Regions from separate parts of the Janthinobacterium amylolyticum genome, predicted to be linked through region 2. Evidence: predicted binding sites of a transcription regulator. Region 2 holds the regulator's gene; each other region holds the start of a gene.
What was found. Region 2 encodes FNR, which switches genes on or off when oxygen is low (the NO sensors DNR and NnrR bind a similar motif). Its sites were predicted from a motif close to TTGATNNNNATCAA; they were not measured.

Region 1 (5,214 bases), on a different contig from region 2:
GTGCACACGGGCACGGTGAATTTCGCCGCCTACCTGAGCCTGCCCACGGCGCTGGACTTGCATGCGCACATCGGCGTGGCCAACAAGCAGGCGCGGCTGCGGCTGCTGCGCAACCGCTGGGTGGAGGCGGCGCGCGGCATCGACGGCATCGAGGTGCTGGCGTCAGCCGATCCACGCCTGACGAGCGCTATCGCGTCGTTCCGCTTGAAAGGCAAGACGAGCGTGGCCGATAATTTTGCCCTGTCGAAAAAACTGGTGCAGGAGCACGGCATCTTTGCCGTGCCGCGCGATGGCCTGGCCAACGGCGCGTGCGTGCGCGTGACGCCGGGCATCTTTACGCCGGAGTCGCATCTGGACAAGCTGGTGGCGGCGCTGCGCAAGGTAGCCAAGGGCTGATGAAGAGGGAAACGCAGGGGAACGCGGCCCGCCTGCGACAGGCGGGCCGCGTGATGGCGGCGCTGTTAATGCATCAACGCTGCGAATACAGCGATCAAGCGCGCAGGGTCGCCAGGATCGGTTGCAGTACGGCAGCACCCAGGGCGGCGCTGCGGGCACCGCTCCAGCCCGTTTGCGGGTCGGGATCGTTAGCATTGTCCTTGAACGGCAGTTCCAGGGTCAGGGCCAGGCAGCCGAAGGCGTGCGTGATGTGGGGCGAACCCATGGTCAGCACTTCCGGCGTGAACGGGCCGTCTTCATAGCCGTACACATCCTGGAAGTCGGGGCTGGCCACCTTGAAATCGGCGATGAAGCGGTCTTGCTCGGCTTTTTGCGCCGGCGTGAAATTCTCCAGCGCATCGCTGCCGGCCACGAATACGTAAGGCAAACCTTCGTCGCCATGCACGTCGAGGAACAGGTCGCAGCCAATTTCATGCATCTTCTGTTTCACCAGGAACACTTCCGGGCTGCGTTCCATCGACGGCGTCATCCATTCACGGTTCAGGTTGGCGCCAGCCGCGTTGGTGCGCAGGTTGCCATGCACGGAACCGTCCGGATTCATGTTCGGCACCACGTAGAAGACGGCGTCCTGCAGGCATTGGCGGGCAAACGGATTGGCCTGGTCCAGCAATGCTTCGAGCATGCCTTCGACAAACCATTCAGCCATCGTTTCACCGGGGTGCTGGCGCGCGATGACCCAGACTTTCGTCTCGGCATCGGCATCGCCCACCACCAGCAGATTCATGTCGCGGCCTTCGACAGTGCTGCCCAGGTCGATCAAGCGCACCAGCGGCGACGCTTGGGCGCTGTCGATCAGGGCCAGGTGGCGGTCCCATGGATACGGCTCGAAGTAGGCGTAGTACACGCTTTCTTCTTCCGGCGTGTGTTCGATGGTCATCACCGTGCCGTCATAGCTGGTCGGCACGCGGAACCACGTTTCGCGGTCGTAGCTGGCGACAGCCTGGTAGTCTTTCCAGCCGTCCGGGTAGGCCGACTTGCCCGCATTCATGAAGCGGATCGTGCACGCCTCGCCCTGCGCGCCTTGCAGGCGGAAGTAAAACCACTGCGTGATGTCGGCGTGGGAATCCTTGCGGATGTTCAGCTCGATGGATTGGGCATCGTCGGCGCGCAGCACCTCGATCGCGCCGGCATCGAATTGCTGGCTGATTTTAATGGTCATGTGTGTTCCTGATAAAAACGTATGGGTTTTGCATCGTGTGCAATGGCGCGATGATACCCGTTTTAGCCGCGCCTTTGTGCTGGCGCAAACGGCGTAGTGCATGCTTTGCTAAGGTGATAGCTCCAACATGGGGAGAGCATCATGGACGACAACGGCAACCACATCCGCGAGCTGGAAAAGAAAGTCAGCGCCCTCAGCGACGCCCTGGCGCATCTGGGCAAGGGCACCACCTTGCAGGAATTGCTGCGCATCCTGCGTTTTCCCGGCTACACGACGCCGGCCGAGTTCACCTTCAACGCGGCCATCCTCGACACCATGCTGGTGCAGACCAATGCGCTGGAAAAGCTGGGGCAGGATTTGCTGGCAGGGGCCAAGCAAGTGGTGGCGAAGCAGTGAACGCCTGAGAAAATGTCCATGGCGGCGTTGCGTTGCCTTGGCGTACTAGTCGTACTGCCTGCGGCCACGCGCCTGGCCCTGAACATTTTTCAGACGTTCAAGTAGTCAGGCCGCCAAAACGTTCAAAAAACCACGGCTCGACGTCGGGGGCATGCTCATCCTCGCGCCGCAATGTCGCCAGGATATGTTCCTCGGCCGCCGCATACGTGATGCGGTACAGGTCGCGCGCCAGCGCGTAGGCTTGCGTGCCGGGCCACGGTTCGGGCAGCAGCTCGACGGGCAGTTGCGGGTCATGCAATTGCACGCGGCGGTAGGCGTGCGTCAGCAGCGAGCGGATGACGAACGCCTGCTCCGCGTCGAACACGGGTTCTTGCTGCAACACGGTCAGCAGCGGCTGGAAGCTGGCAATGAATTTTGCGTAGCCGGCCATCACTTCCGACAGATCCCAGCATTCACCGACCATGTCGCGCAGGGGGCGCGCGCTCACGCCCGGCAATTCCGTGGTGTGGCAGACATACAGCTTGCCTTGGACCTCGTTGCGCACAAGAATGTCTTCCAGCGCTTCCGCATTGCTGGCCGGGTGGCCAAAGATGCCGGGGGAAATCAAACCATAGCCGGCCCACAATAATTCCTTGCGCAGTGCGCCCCGTTCCGCGGCGCCGATGCTGCCGGCCGGGCCGATCACCAGGGTCCAGCTGCCATCCCAGTGCACTACCAATGGCGCATAGATGCGGCGGTAGGCGCGCTCGAAGCGGGCCAGCGCGTCCGGACGTATCGTGTAGGCGCTGCGGCGGCCATCCCTTTGCGAGCTGAGCCAGCCTTCCTGCGCCAGGCGGAACACGCTGGTGCGCAATAGCCGGTCATTCACGCCGAACGGCGCCAGCAGGTCGATCAGACTGCCCAGCCAGATGGCGCCGCCGCGCGGCACGATGGCGTCGCCAAAAATCGTCATCACCAGGGACTTCGAGCGCGGTGGGTCGCTTTCCAGGAAATCGGCTATCCATGCCGTGCAGCGGGTGTTCTTCATGTGGTTCCGGTCTGGCCGTGTTGCGGTCGATTCAATAAAAGCAGCAGTTTACTTGGCTGCGCGGGTAGCGCGTCAATAATTTGCCGGGCGCGCTGGTAGCGCTCCGGAGTGTTTTCTCATAAGCAATATCATACGCACAAAAAAGCTGCACAAGATACGATTTTTTAAAATGATTCACATCAAGTGTATGCAAATTGTTTTTTGTATCGTATTATTACTTCATCGCGCTGCGCTGCTGCGCAACATCAAGACATGGGAGACACATCATGTACGCACAAATGGTTGAAACCGGCCTCAAAAATGTCCGCTCCATCGATGACATGGGGCAGGAAGAACGCGCTTTCCAGGCGCGCATCGACGAAGGCATCAAGATCGAAGCCAAGGACTGGATGCCGGACGCCTACCGCAAGACCTTGGTCCGCCAGATTTCGCAGCACGCGCACTCGGAAATCGTCGGTCAGTTGCCTGAAGGTAACTGGGTCACGCGCGCCCCGACCCTGAAACGCAAGTCCATCCTGCTGGCCAAGATCCAGGATGAAGCGGGCCACGGCCTGTACCTGTATAGCGCTGCGGAAACCCTGGGCGTGTCGCGCGACGATCTGCTGGCCGCCTTGCACTCGGGCAAAGCCAAATATTCCAGCATCTTTAACTACCCCACCCTGTCGTGGGCCGACATGGGCGCCATCGGCTGGCTGGTCGACGGTTCCGCCATCATCAACCAGATTCCCCTGTGCCGCTGCTCGTATGGCCCGTATGCGCGCGCCATGATCCGTGTCTGCAAGGAAGAATCGTTCCATGCGCGCCAGGGCTACGACATCATGATGTCGCTGTGCAAGGGCACGCCGGCACAGAAAGCCATGGCGCAAGATGCCTTGAACCGCTGGTGGTGGCCGTCGCTGATGATGTTCGGCCCGTCCGACGCCGCTTCCGTCAACAGCGCCCAGTCGGCGCAATGGCGCATCAAGCTGTTCTCGAACGACGAATTGCGCCAGCGCATGGTCGACCAGACCGTGCCGCAAATTGAATACCTGGGCTTGACCGTGCCCGATCCCGACCTGAAATTCAATGCCGAAACGGGCCACTATGAATTTGGCGAGATCGACTGGTCCGAGTTCAACAACGTCCTGAAGGGCAACGGCCCGTGCAACCGCGAGCGCCTGCAAACGCGCGTGAAAGCGTATGAAGATGGCGCATGGTTCCGCGATGCCTTGGTCGCGTATGCAGACAAGCAAGCCGCTAGCAAAGCGGCAGCCTGAATATAAATACACAGATAGGGGATAGCAACATGAGCAAAGAATGGCCATTGTGGGAAGTTTTCATCCGCAGCCAGCACGGCCTGGCGCACAAGCATGTGGGCAGCCTGCACGCGTCCGACGCCACCATGGCGGTCAACCATGCGCGCGACGTCTACACGCGCCGCAATGAAGGCGTGAGCATCTGGGTGGTGCGCGCGGCCGATATCGTCGCCAGCAGCCCCGGCGACAAGGGCGCCCTGTTCGAACCGTCGAACAGCAAGGTGTACCGCCATCCCACCTTCTTCCCGATGCCGGAAGAAGTCAAGAACCTGTGATGGGAGCGCCTGTAATGGATGACAAGGTCAATTATCTTTTTCGCCTGGGCGACAACGCCCTGATCCTCAGCCAGCAGCTGTCGCAGCTGTGCGGCAAGGGTCCGGCGCTGGAAGAAGACATGGCGCTGACCAACGTGGCGCTGGACTTGCTGGGCCAGACGCGCTTGTGGTTCAGCTATGCGGCGGAACTGGAAAACGCGGGTCGCGACGAGGACGATATCGCCTTTTTGCGCGACGCCCATGATTTCAAGAACTGCCTGCTGGTCGAACAGCCGAACGGCAATTACGCCGACACCATGATGCGCCAGTTCTTCTTCGACAGCTGGCATTACTTCCAGCTGCTGGAGCTGCTGAAATCGACGGATGGCCGCATCGTCGAAGTGGCGCAAAAGTCGATCAAGGAAGTCACGTACCACCTGCGCCGCAGCGGCGACCTGATCGTGCGCCTGGGCGATGGCACGGCGGACAGCCACGCGAAAACGCAAGCCGCCGCCGACAAGCTGTGGATGTACACGGGCGAGATGTTCAAGTACGACGCCGTCGACCAGGCCATGGTCGCTGCCGGCATCGCGCCGCCATCGGACATCCTGCGCCAGGCCTTCCTCG
Region 2 (5,214 bases):
GCGCTGGCCTACCTGTTCCTGTATCCGGGCCTGGGCAATTATGCGGGCAGCCTGGGCTGGAAATCGACGGGCCAGTACGAGGAAGAGCTGAAGAAGGCGGAAGCCGACTACGGTCCCCTGTTCAACAAGTACCTGAGCCAGGACTTGAAGACGGTGGCCGCCGATCCGCAGGCGCAAGCCATCGGCCAGCGTTTGTTCCTGACCTACTGCGCGCAATGCCACGGCTCGGATGCGCGCGGCAACAAGGGCTTCCCCAACCTGACGGACAAGGACTGGCTGTATGGCGGCGAACCTGACGTCATCAAGACCACCATCCTGCACGGCCGCAATGGCCAGATGCCGCCGATGGGCGCCGCGCTGGGCTCCGAAAAGGATGTCGAGAACGTGGCCCATTACGTGCTGAGCCTGTCCGGCTCCACCGCGGATCCCGTCAAGTCGGTGCTGGGCAAGGCCAAGTTTGGCGCCTGCATGGTCTGTCACGGTGCCGATGGCAAGGGTAACCCGCTGCTGGGTGCGCCGAACCTGACGGACAAGACCTGGCTGTACGGCGGCAGCGCCGATACCATCATGGAAACCATCCGCAAGGGACGCAGCAACACCATGCCGGCCTTCAGCGATTTCCTCGGTGAATCGAAGGTCCACGTGCTGTCGGCGTATGTCTGGAGCCTGTCGAATCCGCAGGCGCCCGCCAAGTAAAAATGGAACCTCAAGTCATCAAGATGTATGCGGCCCGCGAGCAAATCTACCCTCGCGAGGCCAAAGGACGCTACGCTACCTGGCGATGGGTATGCGTCTGGCTTACCCAGCTGGCGTTCTACGGCTTGCCGTGGCTGACCTGGAATGGCAGGCAAGCCCTGCTGTTCGATCTGACCACGCGCAAGTTCTACATTTTCGGCGTCGTGCTGTGGCCCCAGGATTTTATTTACCTGGCGGCCCTGCTGATCATCTGTGCCTATCTGCTGTTCCTCGTCACGGCCATTGCCGGGCGGGTATGGTGCGGGTTCTCCTGCCCGCAAACGGTGTACACGGAAATCTTCCTGTGGGTCGAACGCAAGATCGAAGGCACGCGCAGCGCGCGCATGGCCCTCGACAAGCAGGGCCCGTCCCTGCGCAAGGCCTTCAAGAAGACGGCCAAGCACGTGGTGTGGGGCGCCATCGCCCTGTGGACGGGCTTTACCTTTGTCGGCTACTTCACGCCGATCAAGGAACTGGCGCAATCGGTGGTCACCTTGAACTTCGGTCCCTGGGAATGGTTCTGGGTCCTGTTCTACAGCCTGGCAACCTACGGCAACGCTGGCTGGCTGCGCGAGCAGGTGTGCAAATACATGTGCCCGTATGCGCGCTTCCAGAGCGCCATGTTCGACCAGGACACCCTGATCATCACCTACGACGCCAAGCGCGGCGAACCACGCGGCGCCATGAGCAAGAAGGCCGGCAACAACGCCAAGCTGGGCGACTGCATCGACTGTACCTTGTGCGTGCAGGTGTGTCCGACCGGCATCGATATCCGCAATGGCCTGCAGTATGAATGCATCGGCTGCGCCGCCTGCGTCGATGCCTGCAACAGCGTGATGGACAAGGTCGAGCGGCCGCGTGGCCTGATACGCTACAGCACCGACCATGCGATGGAAAACAACTTCAATTCGCAGCAGATCCGCCAGCGCGCCATGCGCCCGCGCGTGCTGATCTACACGTCCATCCTGGCGCTGATCATCATCGCCGTGTGTACCTCGCTGGCCCTGCGCACGCCATTGAAGATGGATGTCATCCGCGACCGCGGTTCCATGGGACGCGAAGTGGAAGACGGCATGATCGAAAACGTCTACCGCCTGCAGATCATGAACACCTCCGAGCAAAGCCAGCATTTCAAGATCAGCGTGGCCGGCTTGCCGGGCCTGACCTTGCTGACGCGCGAAGAAGTGACCTTGCAGCCGACGGAAACGCTGGGCTGGCCGATCCGCCTGCGCATGCCGCACGGCGTGGGCGAGAAGGGCTCGAACAAGATCACCATCGAGCTGCAATCGCTGGACGACCCGTCGCTGCATGTGCGTGAAAGCGCCGTGTTCATCGTGCCGCGGTGATGTTGATCCGGGGTCGGATCCCCTGGGTCCGACCCCGGTATTTCGCCGTAGGGGCAGCATCAAACCTGCGGCAGGTTTACTGTATTTTCAACCCAGAAGCAAAAGCTGGGGTCAAAGCCAAAGGGTCTGGCCCCAAGGAGAACAACATGTCCGACAGTCTGAAACTGCAAGCCCCCGTTGCACCGTGGTACAAGCACCGCTGGCCATGGCTGCTGATGATCGGCCCCGGCCTGTCCGTCGTCGTCGGCAGCTTCATGGGCTACATCGCATTTACGCAGCCCGACGCGCTGGTGGTGGGCGACTACTACAAGCAGGGCAAGGCCATCAACCAGGACTTGCGGCGCGATACGGCCGCCAGCAACCTGGCCATGGATACCAGCCTCGCGTATGACGTGGCGCAGGCGCGCCTGACGGGTTCCGTGCACAGCTTCGGCAAGGCCTACCAGGCACCGTTGCAGCTGCACCTGGCGCATGCGACCCTGCCGGAAAAAGACATCAAGCTGCTGGTGCAGCCCGATGCGGCCGGCAATTTTTCCGTGGCGCTGCCGATGCTCGAGCGCAGCCGCTGGCAGGTGCTGGTGGAAAACACGACGCGCGAGTGGCGCCTGTCCGGTATCTGGACCTGGCCAGCGCAACGCAGCATCGCGCTGCATGCGGATGAAGAGTTATAAGCCTTATTTGCAGACGTCCGTACCGGCCGTGATGGCCTTCAGTTTGGCCGGCTGCAAGATCTCGATCTCGCGGTTCGACACGCGCAGCCAGCCTTCCTTCTTGAACTTCGACAATAAACGGCTGACGCTCTCGATGGTCAGGCCCAGGTAGTTGCCGATTTCCTCGCGCGACATGCGCAGCTGGAAATTGCTGCCCGAATAGCCACGCGCCTCGTAGCGCGACGCCAGGTTGACGATGAAGGCGGCAAAACGCTGCGTCGCCTGCATATTGCCCAGCAACAGCATCACGCTTTGCTCGCGCGTGATTTCCTGGCTCATCATGCGGTGGAAATGGCGCAGCAGGGTAGGCATATTGCCCAGCAATTGTTCCAGGCTGGAAAACGGAATTTCACATACTTCGCTGTCTTCCAGCGCCACGGCATTGCAGTGGTGGCGGTCGGCGCTGATGGCGTCCATGCCCAGCAGTTCGCCCGCCATCTGGAAACCCGTCACCTGCTCTTCGCCGCCAGGATTGATCTGGTACGTCTTGAAGTGGCCCAGGCGGATCGCGTACAGGTTCTGGAACGAGTCGCCGATGCGGAACAGCGAGGCGCCGCGCACGACCTTGCGGCGGCGGCCGATAATCTGGTCCAGCCTGTCCATGTCACCCACATCGAGGCCCATCGGCAGGCACAATTGATGCATGCTGCACGTCGAGCAGCGCGCACGCAACGCTTCCACGTTCACGGTGGGCAAGGCTGGAGAGAGTAGCGCTTCTGTCATGTCAGACCCTTTTAGAAAAATGCAACAACAAGTTTACTGCATAGTGCGTTGCCATGTGCCAATTTCACGCCAATTTCACCCTAATTCCCCGTAATTTCACTGAATAAACGACGTTCGGCATTTAATTTTATGGCAACATCCACAAAAGCCTGCGCCGGGGCGTGGAATTCGACGAGCCGTGCTTGCCAAGTTAACGTATTGATAGGAAAATTCCTGACAGCATTATCTGCCGCCTGTCCTCTGGGACTGAAAAGGAAATCATGAAGCCTCTCGGCATTAAAGCAAAAGTCGCGCTGGCCACCAGTTTGACGTCGATCGCCATGATCGCCGTAGTTACCATGGTGCAGGTGAAACACATGCGCGACGATTTCACGCAAGTCCTGCTGAGCCAGCAAACGGCCCTGATCGAGCGCACCGCAGACGAGCTCGACGACAAGCTGGCCATGCTGCTCGACATCATCACCCAGACCGCGCGCCACCAGCCTGCGTCCCTGATGGCCGACACCGCCCAGTTGCGCGAGTACTACAAGCAGCGCGCCATGCTGGCCCTGTTCGACGATGTACTGGTGCTCGACACGCAGGGCAAGGTGGTGGCCAACGTGCCCGAAGTGCCAGGGCGTAACGGTGTCGACGTGGCCGACCGCGCCTACTTCCAGACGGTGATGCGCACGAAACAGGCGATGATCACGGAACCGATGCTGGGCAAGACCAGCCATCTGCCCATCGTGCAGATGGTGGCGCCCGTGCTGGACAGCAACGGCGAGGTGGCCGGCATCGTCATCGGCGTGCTGCGCCTGTACAAGGACAATATGCTGGGCCATTTGCGCACGGCCAAGGTGGGCAAGAGCGGCTATTACTTCATCCTCACGCGCGAAGCCGTGCCGCGCTATGTGCTGTACCCCGATGCCAGCCGGCTGCTGCAGCCGCGCGCGCCCAACGCCAACCCCGTCACGACGCAGCTGCTGAAGGAAGATGGCGAGGGCAGCATGGTCAGCACCAACAGCCGCGGCGTGACGGCCGTCAACAGCTTCAAGCGATTGAAGTCCGTCAACTGGCTGCTGGCCGCCTCGCTGCCCGTGGCCGATGCGTTCGAGCCCTTCAATGGCGTGCTGTACCGGCTGGTGCTGTGGAGTATCGGCGCCTCGCTGCTGGCCGCCGCCGTGCTGGCCTGGGTCACGGTGCGCCTGCTGTCGCCGCTGGTGCGCCTGCGCGACACCCTGCTGTCGCTGCGCCGCTCCGGCAGCCGCTTTACGCCCGTGCCGGTACAGCAGCGCGATGAAATCGGCGAGCTGACGGAAGCGTTCAACGGCCTGATGAGCGAACGCGACCGGCTGCAGCAGGAGATCGAGGCGCGCGCCAGCGAACTGGAGCGGGAGCGCGACCGCGCCGAGGCGGCCAACCGCGCGAAAAGCGATTTTGTCGCCAACATGAGCCATGAAATCCGCACGCCCTTGAATGCCGTGCTGGGCATGGTGTATTTGCTGGGCAATACCAAGCTCGACACCGAGCAGCGCAAGTACCTGACCATGGTGCGCGTGGCGGGCCAGTCGCTGCTGGGCATCCTCAACGACGTGCTGGATTTTTCCAAGATCGAAGCGCGCCGCATGGACTTGTCGCCCGTCGAGTTCGACCTCGATGAAGTCATGAACACCCTGGCCACGACGATGACCATGAATGCGGGCGAAAAGGAACTGGAACTG
Region 3 (5,214 bases), on a different contig from region 2:
ACAAGCGTTCGACGCGCTGGCGCGTGACGGCGCCATCCAGATGCCGCTGCAAGAGACCTTCTGGGCCAAACGCTTCGGCATGCTGAAAGACCAGTTCGGCGTAGCCTGGATGGTCAACTGCCTGAAAGAACCAGCATAGAACTGCCCTGGCCTGCCTGCGCCGCATCAAACGCGGCGCGGGTAGTAACGCAAGCGGAGCGGGCAATCTTGGACTACCATACTGGAAGAGATTCCCGCCAGGTGAAGGCCATGAACGGATTGCCGAATGGATTGCCACAAGACCAGCTACAGCGCCTGCAAGGCGTGCTGGAACAACGCAAACTTGCTCTACTGGAACAGATCGAGAACGAAACAGCGGAAGCCGGCGCGCGCGCCTCGCTGCTCAATGAAATCGAAGCCTCGCCCGCCGACAACGCCAGCGTGCGTACCCTGAACGCGCTCGTCAGCGAAGCGGCCGAACACAACCTGGCGCAGCTGGCCATCACCAAGCATGCGCTGGCCAAGTTTGCCGACGGCAGCTACGGCCTGTGCGACAACTGCGGCGAAGCCATCGGCCTGTCGCGCCTGAACGCCCGCCCCGAAGCGCGCCTGTGCATCGATTGCCAGACGCGCCTGGAAAAAACGCAGCGCTAGGTTTCTCGCCTTAAACAACAAACACAACAAACACAACAAACACAACAAAGACAACAAAGGGCAAGGCATCGCTGCCCTGCCCCTTGCGACTGCCTGTACCAGCTGTATTGCCGTACTGCCATCCGTCCCCCGCCTGCATCGTGCGTGCCGGCTGGGTGGCCGGGTCTCCTCCACTGCCATTGCCCTGCTGCCAGCGGCCTGCGCCGCCAGCGTGTTCAACTCATGTGCTGGCCGCCATTGATGGCGATGTTCGCGCCCGTCACGAATGCCGCCTCGTCCGACGCCAGGTAGGCCACCAGCGCCGCCACCTCGTCCGGTTCGCCCAGGCGGCCCAGGGGGATTTGCGGCAGGATCTTGGTTTCCATGATGTCGGCCGGCACGGCCGTCACCATCTGCGTGCGCAAATAGCCGGGCGAGACGGTATTGACGGTAATGCCGTGGCGCGCCACTTCCAGCGCCAGCGCCTTGCTGAAACCATGCACGCCCGCCTTGGCGGCCGCATAGTTGCACTGGCCAAAGGCGCCCTTCTGGCCATTCACGGACGAGATATTGATGATGCGGCCCCATTTTTTTTCCAGCATGGGTTCGAGCACCTGCTTGCTCATGTTGAACAGGCTGTCGAGATTGGTACGCATGACTTCGGACCAGTGCGGCAATTCCATCTTGCGCATGCTCTGGTCGCGCGTGATGCCAGCGTTGTTGACCAGCACGTCGACCCTGCCGAACTGTGACAGCACGCGGCCGACCGCCTCGCTGCATCCGGCATAGTCCGTCACATCGACGGGCATGGCGTGGAAATAATAGCCTTGGCCATGCTGCTCGTCGAGCCAGTTCTCCACCCGCGTATTGCCCGGCGTATGCGCCGCCACGACCTGCAAGCCCGCCGCATGCAGCCGGCGGCACAAGGCCGTGCCCAGGCCGCCCATGCCGCCCGTGACCAATGCTACTCGTTGTTCGCTCATTGCTGACTCCCCGCTTGTTATGGTTATTCTGCGTGGAATCAAGTGTAGGAGCAGTTTTTAGCGCCAGCCTTGCGCCAGATCAACTGTCCAGCCTGGGGCAGCCGTGCGCGGCGGACAGCGCGGACTGTGCCAGAATAAGACTCACTCCACAGCGAGAGGCACCGCCATGACTTATAAAACCGTGCTGCTGCACGTCGACGACAGCGCCAGCCGCGGCGCCCGCATTGATGCGGCCGCCAGCATTGCCCAGGCCTGCGGCGGCCATCTGACGGGCGTGGCCCTGACGGGCGTGTCGCGCCTGCTGTACCAGAACCAGCCCGACATTGATGCCGATCCGAACCTGGCACTGCATTTGAATTTCCTGCGCGAACGGGCCGCGCGTGCGCTCGACGGCTTTGAACAGCAGGTGCGCGCGGCGGGCGTGGCATCGTTCGAGCAGCGCGTGGTGGACGACGAGGCGGCGGGTGGCATGAGCTTGCTTGCCCGTTATGCGGACCTGGTGGTCATCAGCCAATACAATGCCAAGGATAAATCGCCGTCCGTGATGCGCGACTTCCCCGCTTACGTGCTGCTGCATTCGGGCCGGCCCGTGCTGATCGTGCCGTATGCGCCGCCGTTGCCCCTGCTGGCGCCGCCGGCCGCCGCGCGCAATGTGCTCATTTCCTGGAATGCCAGCAAGGAAGCGAGCCGCGCCGTCAGCGCCGCCCTGCCCCTGCTGCAGCGTGCCGAACATGTCCACGTGGCCATCTTCGATGCCCAGGTGCATGCTGCAGAACATGGCGAACAGCCGGGCGCGGAATTGCTGCAATACCTGGCGCGCCACGGCGTGCAGGCAAAAGTGCATTTGCTCGATGGGGGCGGCGTGCGGCGCGGCGATATCGGCGAAGCGCTGCTGTCGCAGGCGGCCGACCTGTCGGCCGATTTGCTGGTGATGGGAGCGTATGGCCATTCGCGCCTGCGCGAAACCATCCTGGGCGGCGTCACGCGTACGGTACTGCAAAGCATGACGATCCCCGTGCTGATGGCGCACTAAATCGTTTCACGAAAGAGTCCGCTAGCCGCCCTGCCAGGGCTGGCTGCGGATTTTTGCAACCTGGCGCTGCGCCAGCCACTGCCACAATTGCAGCGCGGCATCCTGCGGCAGGGCCGACATGCGGCGCGGACTGGCCAGCGCGATCTCGCAGTCGCGGTCCGACCACTCTTCGAAAGTGACTTCGCCTCCGCTAGCGACTTCAACCTGATACATCAAGCCATCATCGTAGCCAAAGCGCAGCAAGACGGCGGCCGGGCTGCCATCGGGCGCGATAGCGGCGCCCCGGTAGACCTCGGCCAGCGCATCGGCCAGCTGTGTCGGCGAGGGCGCACAGATATCGCGTCCGTCGGCCCGTGTCAGAATGAACCATGCCTGTGTCATGACGCGCCCTCCTATCCATACTCGTTAGCATGCGAGGCAAGTAATACGGGCAGTCACCTGGGTCCATGGTCACGTCGGGCGCACGGGAACTATCCCTGTCGGCATTGTTTAGCAAGAACCACCAATACTAACAAGAATAATACCTAATTTTCGTGCAGCGCGGCATTTATGCATATTGCGGCGGCCGGCACGCGCATCAGGCCACCAGCACGGGGATGCTGAGCGGGTCGAAGTCGTGCCAGTCGCCATTCGCGATCGTGCCTTCGGCCTCTTCGATATGCTCGGCGCCAAGCCGGTGCAAGGCCTCGAGCGCCCGCTCGCGCTCGTGGGCAGCCCCCAGCGCCACGGCGATCAGCATGCCCGGATGGCGGGGCTGGCGGCGATTTTCGCCCTGCGTGTCGCCATCGCCATCCGGGCTTTCTTCCGGCTCGCCGGCGCCCTTCATTTTATTGAAGCTGTAGAGCGAACCCACGTGGGCGCCCACCAGCGCGCCGACCACCGGCCCCAGCGGCCCCGTCGCCACGGTGGTGGCCGCGCCGATGCCGGCACCGACGGCGGCGCCCACGGCCACGCCTTCCGCCACCCCTTCGGGCGTTTCCTTGGCGCCCGGTGACATGTCGCGGTCGCCGCCCAGCGCATGCAAGTCATGCTGGCCCGGCTGGTTGACGAAAAAAGCGCTGATGCGGCTGTCGGGAAAACCCGCCTGGTTCAGCGCGGCGCGCGCGGCGTCAATTTGGTCCTGCAACTGAAAATGGCCTGCGATGATGCGTGACATGATCTGCCCTCCTGGTCGGCTGCTGGCGCACCGCGCGCCACCCGCATAGCGTGCGCTTGCTGCTGGCGAAATACCGTTCGCTTGCGCACACAGCTCACACATCCTCAGGCCGCCACGCCATACGGGCTGCGGCATCGGCCAGGAATTGCCGTATCCGCGCTGCGTAAATCAGGTCAGCGATCTGCGCGCTACCAGTGCGGCGCGTAATTGGGAAATGGCGACGCCATGTGCTCGGGTTCCACGGGCGGCGCCATCCAGTCGCGCGGGTCGACCTTGTAGTACTGCAGGAATTGCGCGTACAGCTCCGCATGGTGCTCGGCCATCTGGTAGGGCTTTTCAAAGAAGGTTTCCGTCGCCACGGCAAAGAATTCGGCGGGATTCGTGGCGCCGTAATGGTCCATCACGCTTTGCTGCTGGACCATGGCGTCGTGGCGCAGATTATCGAAATCGCGCGACAGCACCGTGGCCCAGCTGCGATAGCTGGACACGTTCGGCAAGTACGGCGCGCCATTCGCGGCGCCCGATTCGCTGTCGAGCTGGTGGGCGAATTCATGCAGCACCACGTTGTGGCCATCGGTCCAGTCGGCCGCACCGCGCTGCACGTGGTCCCAGGCCAGCACGACGCGGCCATCGCCCCACGATTCACCCAGCAAACCATTCGCCGATGGCGTCACCACGCCGCCCGGCCCCACTTCATTGCGCGTGACAATGAATTCCGTGGGATACACGAGGATGGTGTCGAGCTCGGGATACACCTGCGTCTGGCGGTTCAGCAGCAGCAGACAAGCCTGGCCGGCGATGGTATAGCGCATCTCGTCCGTGATTTCCAGGCCGCCGCAGCCGACGAATTTCTTCTGGTACAAAAACTGCACCACCAGACGGCGCAGCTGCTCCTGCAGCGAGGCAGGCATGCGGCGGTAGACGGGAATATTTGTTTCCAGCACCGCCAGGCCTTCCGGTGGCAAGGGTTGGTCCAGCGCCCGCTTCAAGCGCCAGCGGGGAAACCATAATGAAAAGACGATGGCGGCCGTGACAAGGGCAATCCATAGCAGCGGGTTCATGCGGCAACCCGTTTCAGGCAGCGCGATGGCGGGAACGATAGCAGGGCGGCGTAGGCAGACAAGGACAAGCTCCTTCAGGTGAACCCGCGCAGTACGGGCAGCAGTCCAGCCCACATGGGGATGCTTGCAGTGTTTTCAATCAGACACCGTGAATCACCGGCCCCAACGCCAAAAGCCGGGTTGCAACCCGGCTTTTCTTACAACATCACACGACTTGGCAAAACCGTCGCGGGCGGCATTGCTTTGCGACCAGGAAGCGCAACCGTATCTCAGAACGGAGTCGCCGAACCGGTCAGCATCGCAGGCGGCAGGCCACGCGAGGTTTGCGCAGGTATTACTCTGCCGCTTTCTGTTGCGGGGCACCAAACA
Region 4 (5,214 bases), on a different contig from region 2:
GCAGAACGGTCCAGCTTGGCCAATGGCTTGCCATTTGACAACACTTCCACCTCGCTGATGGCGCCCGGATTGGCGAAGCTGACGCGGAAGTGGCTCATGGCGCTGCCGCCATGGTCGGCCAGGGTCGCGGCATCGAAGGGCAAGTCGATAGTCTGTCCTGACGCCGTCAGCAGGCGAAGGATGTAAGCCTGTCCGCTGCCGCTGCTGGCCGCGCCGACGCGCGAGGACGAAGCGATGGCCGGGCGCAGGCTCACGCCACCGGACGTGATGCGCCCGGAAATGGTCAGGTAGCCGTTTTCCGCCACGGAGGTGCTGGCGCCCACCACATTGCTGGCCGTGGTTTGCGTGCTGCGTTTTTCCAGGAATTGCTGCACCCGCGCATAGCTGTAGTCGGAGAACCAGGCGCCGCGGCAATAGCTCATCACATCCTTCATCGGCGTGCCTGCGCCATAGGTCGCCTGGCCCAACTGGCCGATGCTGCCGTCATAGCTGCTGTTGTACAGCGGCTGCGGGCCCAGCGCGCCATTTGCATACGGATAGTCGACCGCCGTGCCCGTCGGGCCGCCGCAGGCAACGTGCTGCAGCGAGTGGTTGTGGCCCAGTTCATGCACAAGCGTGGTCAGCCATTCTGGCCAGCTGTTGCCGAAGGCATCGCTTGAGCCGCTGCCGTTGTAGCTGGCGTCCAGGCCGATGGCCGAGGTGAAATCGCCGGCCGACGTGCGCGAATTGATGTAGGCCAGGCCGGCGGAACGGCCGACGGACATTTTCGGCACGAAACCATAATAATAGGCGCCGCTGTCTTCCTGGACACGGTTGCGCTCCAGCGTTTCCAGGGTGGTGCTCCACCAGCTGTCGACGGTGCTGCTGCCCGGGATGGACAGGGCGGCGCGCGTGGTGATGCTGATGTTTTCCGCCGCATACGGATATACGCGCGTCAGCGCGGCACGGATCACGTCGGCGCTCGGCAATTGCGCCACGCCATCATCGGTGAGCAGCGGCACGAGTACCAGGCGAATGCGCGCGGCGCTGGCCACCAGCGGTGCCGCTTCCTGGCTCACCTGCGTGCCATCGTTGCCCACGGCCGTCACGCGCACGCGCACGCCTGGCAGGATCCAGCTGGCCGGCAAGACGCCGCTGAAGTTGCCGTTGAAGCTGTAATCGCTCTTTACCGTCGGCAAGACGGCCGGGCCGGTCATGTTGATACTGCCCAGGGCATTGCCATTGGCGGAGGTGGCAACCAGGGTCACGGCAGGACTGGCACGGCCCGCCTGCGTGCCCAGCACGGAGACGCGCACGGCAGCGGACTTGCCGCGCGTCAGGCGCAAGGCCGCGTCGCTGGAATTCAGGTTGAACACTTGCGCGAAGTCGATGCTGCCCAGCGTAAAGGCCGACACGGTGCCCGCATTGACGGCGATGCGCGAGGCAGCCGACAGCAAGACATTGCCCGTCGCCGTGGCCGGCGCGCTCAAGACCAGCTGGCTGCTGCTGGCGCTGACGATGCTGGCCGGCGTGTTGCCCACCGACGCGGCGCTGACCTGGTCCAGGTTGTTGCCCAGCACTGTCACCGACATGGTCGAGGCGCCGACAACCGTACTGATCGACGTTACCGACACGCTCGCCAAGACGGTGTAGCTGTCGTTGCTGAGCACATCGTTATACGGACCGCGCAGCGTCAGCTGACCCGTCGCGGCGCCTGCCGGCACCAGCACTGTCACCTCGGTCGCGCTCTGGCTTTGCGGGATGGCGGACGCGCCATTGCCAAACTGCACTGCCGTGACGGCGCCCATGCCGCTACCGGCGATGGTCACGCTGGAACCCGTGCCGCCCGTCGCTGGCGCGACGCTGCTGACGCTCAGCGGCAGGTACACATTCAGGTTGTAGCTGGTAGCTGCCGTGCCGCTGGCACTGACCAGGCTCAAGGCGCCGGAGACGGGCACGCCTGGCATGGCCAGGGTCACGCTGCTGTCGCTGGCGGCGCTGCTGGCGACGGTCACGCCGCCCACCTGGAACGCCGTCACACGACTGAGATTGCTACCCGTGAGCACCACGCTGCCGCCGACGGCGACATTCGTGGCCGACACGGCCGTGACGGCCGGGATCAGGACCGGGTTATTCGACGTGGTCGCCACCACGGTGTCGCCACCGCCGCCACCGCCGCCACCACAGGCGGACAGGCCCAGCATGAGAAACAATGCGATAAGCAGATGGTTTTTCATGGCTGGCAACCATGTCCGGAAAGCGTGATGCCGTGAGCGGCGCAAGGGAAATGTGACATATTGGTGACTTTTGGTGAGAATTTGAATTCAGAGAACCAATATTATGGGTGATTTAGATTCCTAAAGACAACTATTAATGCTTTTGATTTAATTGGTTTTGATAATAGTTAAGGTAGCTGCTTGGCAATCTTTATTTCCAGCATGATTCACTTCACTCTGTCTTGTCCTGGATCAAGATTGTTTCTTCATGCGCCTATTGCTATTCCATTCATGAAAAAAAATGCCGCGAATTTTTTAATGTGTGGATATTTTTCCACACCATAGAGATACTGCCTTCTTGCCAACTTTGGCGGAAGAATTAACGTTTTCATTAAGATTTTCAGGAATGTAACTTCTGGATATCGCCACAAGCGGGCGAAAGTGTTGCGCGGGCAAGCACGGGCGCGGCAAGCCGGCCTTTTGCTCAAAACCAAAGCAGCCTGATGCCGTATAATTTTAGACCCGGCGATTCAGGCGATTGCCACCCTCTGCCCGCCCTACCCGGCCGGCACTCTCCGTCAGCCGACCCCGCTGACCCGCCATCGCCACGCCTGGAACTGTCTTGCACTGCGCCGCCGCCCGTTTGCCTATTGAAAGCATGAAATGAACGATACCGTGATCCCCGCCATGTCCCCGACCGAAGCCACCCTGCGCGCCATCCTGGCGCAGCGGATCATGATCCTCGACGGCGCGATGGGCACGATCATCCAGCAATACAAGCTCGACGAAGAAGCCTACCGTGGCGGTCCCGCCGGCCGCTTCATCGATTTCGCCGCGCCGGCCGACAGCGGCGCGCGTGAACTGTTCGTCAAGGGCAACAACGAGCTGCTGACCCTGACGCAGCCGCACATCATCCAGGAAATCCACGAGCGCTACCTGGCGGCCGGCGCCGACCTGATCGAAACGAATACCTTTGGCGCCACGACGATCGCGCAGGACGATTACCACATGGCCCACCTGGCCTATGAAATGAACGTGCAGGCCGCCAAACTGGCGCGCGCCGCCTGCGATAAATATTCCACGCCGGACAAGCCGCGCTTCGTCGCCGGCGCCCTCGGGCCCACGCCGAAGACGGCGTCGATCTCGCCCGACGTGAACGACCCGGCCGCGCGCAACGTCACCTTCGACCAGCTGGTGGCCGCCTACCTGCAGCAGACGCAGGGCCTGGTGGAAGGCGGCGCCGACGTGCTGCTGGTGGAAACCATTTTCGATACCCTCAACTGCAAGGCGGCGCTGTTCGCCATCGACCTGTACTACGAGCAAAACCCGACCGTCGTGCGCCTGCCGCTGATGATTTCCGGCACCGTCACGGACGCCTCCGGCCGCATCCTGTCGGGCCAGACCGTGCCCGCCTTCTGGCATTCCGTGCGCCATGCGAAACCGCTGACGATCGGCCTGAACTGCGCGCTGGGCGCCGCCCTGATGCGTCCGTACGCGGAAGAGCTGGCCAAGATCGCCGACACCTTCGTGTGCATCTACCCGAACGCGGGCTTGCCCAACCCCATGAGCGACACGGGCTTTGACGAGTTGCCAGCCGACACCTCCGCCCTGCTGCGCGAATTTGCCGACGCGGGCTTCCTGAACATGGCCGGCGGCTGCTGCGGCACCACGCCCGAGCACATCGCCGCCATCGGCCAATTGCTGTCGAAAAACACGCCGCGCACCGTGCCGGCCCCATCGCACGACTTGCGCCTGGCCGGCCTGGAACCGTTCGTCGTCAATGACGAATCGCTGTTCGTCAACGTGGGCGAGCGCACCAACGTCACGGGCTCGAAGGCATTCGCGCGCATGATTCTCAACGAGCAATACGACGAAGCCCTGTCCGTGGCCCGCCAGCAGGTGGAAAACGGCGCCCAGGTAATCGACATCAACATGGATGAAGCGATGCTCGATTCGCTGGCCGCCATGACGCGCTTCCTGAATCTGATCGCCTCGGAACCGGATATTTCGCGCGTGCCCATCATGGTCGACTCGTCGAAATGGTCGGTCATCGAGGCGGGCCTGAAATGCGTGCAGGGCAAGGCCATCGTCAACTCGATTTCCATGAAGGAAGGCGAAGAGGAATTCCTGCGCCAGGCCAAGCTGTGCCGCCGCTACGGCGCCGCCGTCATCGTCATGGCCTTCGATGAGAAGGGCCAGGCCGATACCTTCGAGCGCAAGATCGAAATCTGCGCCCGCGCGTACCACCTGCTGATCGACGCGCTGGACTTCCCGCCGGAAGACATCATTTTCGATCCGAACATCTTTGCCGTCGCCACCGGCATCGAGGAACACAATAACTACGCCGTCGACTTCATCAACGCCACGCGCTGGATCAAGGAAAACTTGCCGTACGCGAAGATCTCGGGCGGCGTGTCGAACGTGTCCTTCAGTTTCCGCGGCAACGATCCGGCACGCGAAGCCATCCATACCGTCTTCCTGTACCACGCCATCAAGGCCGGCATGACCATGGGCATCGTCAACGCCGGCATGGTGGGCGTGTACGACAACCTGGACCCGGAACTGCGCGAGCGCGTGGAAGACGTGGTGCTGAACCGCCGCGAAGACTCGACCGAACGCATGATCGAATTTGCCGGCACCCTGAAGGCAGGCGGCAAGGCCGAGGCGCAAACGCTGGCCTGGCGCGAAGGCACCGTGCAGCAGCGCCTGTCGCACGCGCTGGTGCACGGCATCACGCAATTCATCGTCGAGGACACGGAAGAAGCGCGCCAGGAGCTGCTGCACAATGGCGGGCGCCCCATCCACGTGATCGAAGGCCCCTTGATGGCCGGCATGGACGTGGTCGGCGACCTGTTTGGCCAGGGCAAGATGTTTTTGCCGCAGGTGGTGAAATCGGCGCGCGTCATGAAACAGGCCGTGGCCCATTTGATTCCGTTCATCGAGGAAGAAAAGCTGCTGGAAGAAAAGCGCACGGGCATCGTCGCCAAGCCGAAAGGCAAGATCATCATGGCCACCGTGA

Region 1: the regulator FNR is predicted to act here: its motif matches at 3,208-3,221, upstream of paaA (1,2-phenylacetyl-CoA epoxidase subunit PaaA).
Region 3: the regulator FNR is predicted to act here: its motif matches at 1,665-1,678, upstream of ACQ4WR_RS22945 (universal stress protein).
Region 4: the regulator FNR is predicted to act here: its motif matches at 2,438-2,451, upstream of ACQ4WR_RS19640 (IPT/TIG domain-containing protein).

The regions. Positions count from the first base shown of each region.
Region 1 covers NZ_JBNYXL010000002.1:147,566-152,779, forward strand. The annotation lists gene ACQ4WR_RS04255 (aminotransferase class V-fold PLP-dependent enzyme) at 1-396, shown strand, start outside; gene ACQ4WR_RS04260 (M14 family metallopeptidase) at 491-1,615, opposite strand; gene ACQ4WR_RS04265 (hypothetical protein) at 1,757-2,011, shown strand; gene paaX (phenylacetic acid degradation operon negative regulatory protein PaaX) at 2,109-3,038, opposite strand; gene paaA (1,2-phenylacetyl-CoA epoxidase subunit PaaA) at 3,305-4,294, shown strand; gene paaB (1,2-phenylacetyl-CoA epoxidase subunit PaaB) at 4,324-4,608, shown strand; gene paaC (1,2-phenylacetyl-CoA epoxidase subunit PaaC) at 4,623-5,214, shown strand, end outside.
Region 2 covers NZ_JBNYXL010000005.1:394,393-399,606, reverse strand. The annotation lists gene ccoP (cytochrome-c oxidase, cbb3-type subunit III) at 1-696, shown strand, start outside; gene ccoG (cytochrome c oxidase accessory protein CcoG) at 699-2,081, shown strand; gene ACQ4WR_RS13285 (FixH family protein) at 2,228-2,752, shown strand; gene fnr (fumarate/nitrate reduction transcriptional regulator Fnr) at 2,756-3,514, opposite strand; gene ACQ4WR_RS13275 (HAMP domain-containing sensor histidine kinase) at 3,775-5,214, shown strand, end outside.
Region 3 covers NZ_JBNYXL010000011.1:192,692-197,905, forward strand. The annotation lists gene ACQ4WR_RS22930 (VOC family protein) at 1-139, shown strand, start outside; gene ACQ4WR_RS22935 (TraR/DksA family transcriptional regulator) at 250-633, shown strand; gene phbB (acetoacetyl-CoA reductase) at 849-1,595, opposite strand; gene ACQ4WR_RS22945 (universal stress protein) at 1,762-2,628, shown strand; gene ACQ4WR_RS22950 (hypothetical protein) at 2,650-3,009, opposite strand; gene ACQ4WR_RS22955 (hypothetical protein) at 3,206-3,784, opposite strand; gene ACQ4WR_RS22960 (M90 family metallopeptidase) at 3,973-4,845, opposite strand; gene ACQ4WR_RS22965 (winged helix-turn-helix domain-containing protein) at 5,180-5,214, opposite strand, start outside.
Region 4 covers NZ_JBNYXL010000009.1:86,307-91,520, reverse strand. The annotation lists gene ACQ4WR_RS19640 (IPT/TIG domain-containing protein) at 1-2,216, opposite strand, end outside; gene metH (methionine synthase) at 2,859-5,214, shown strand, end outside.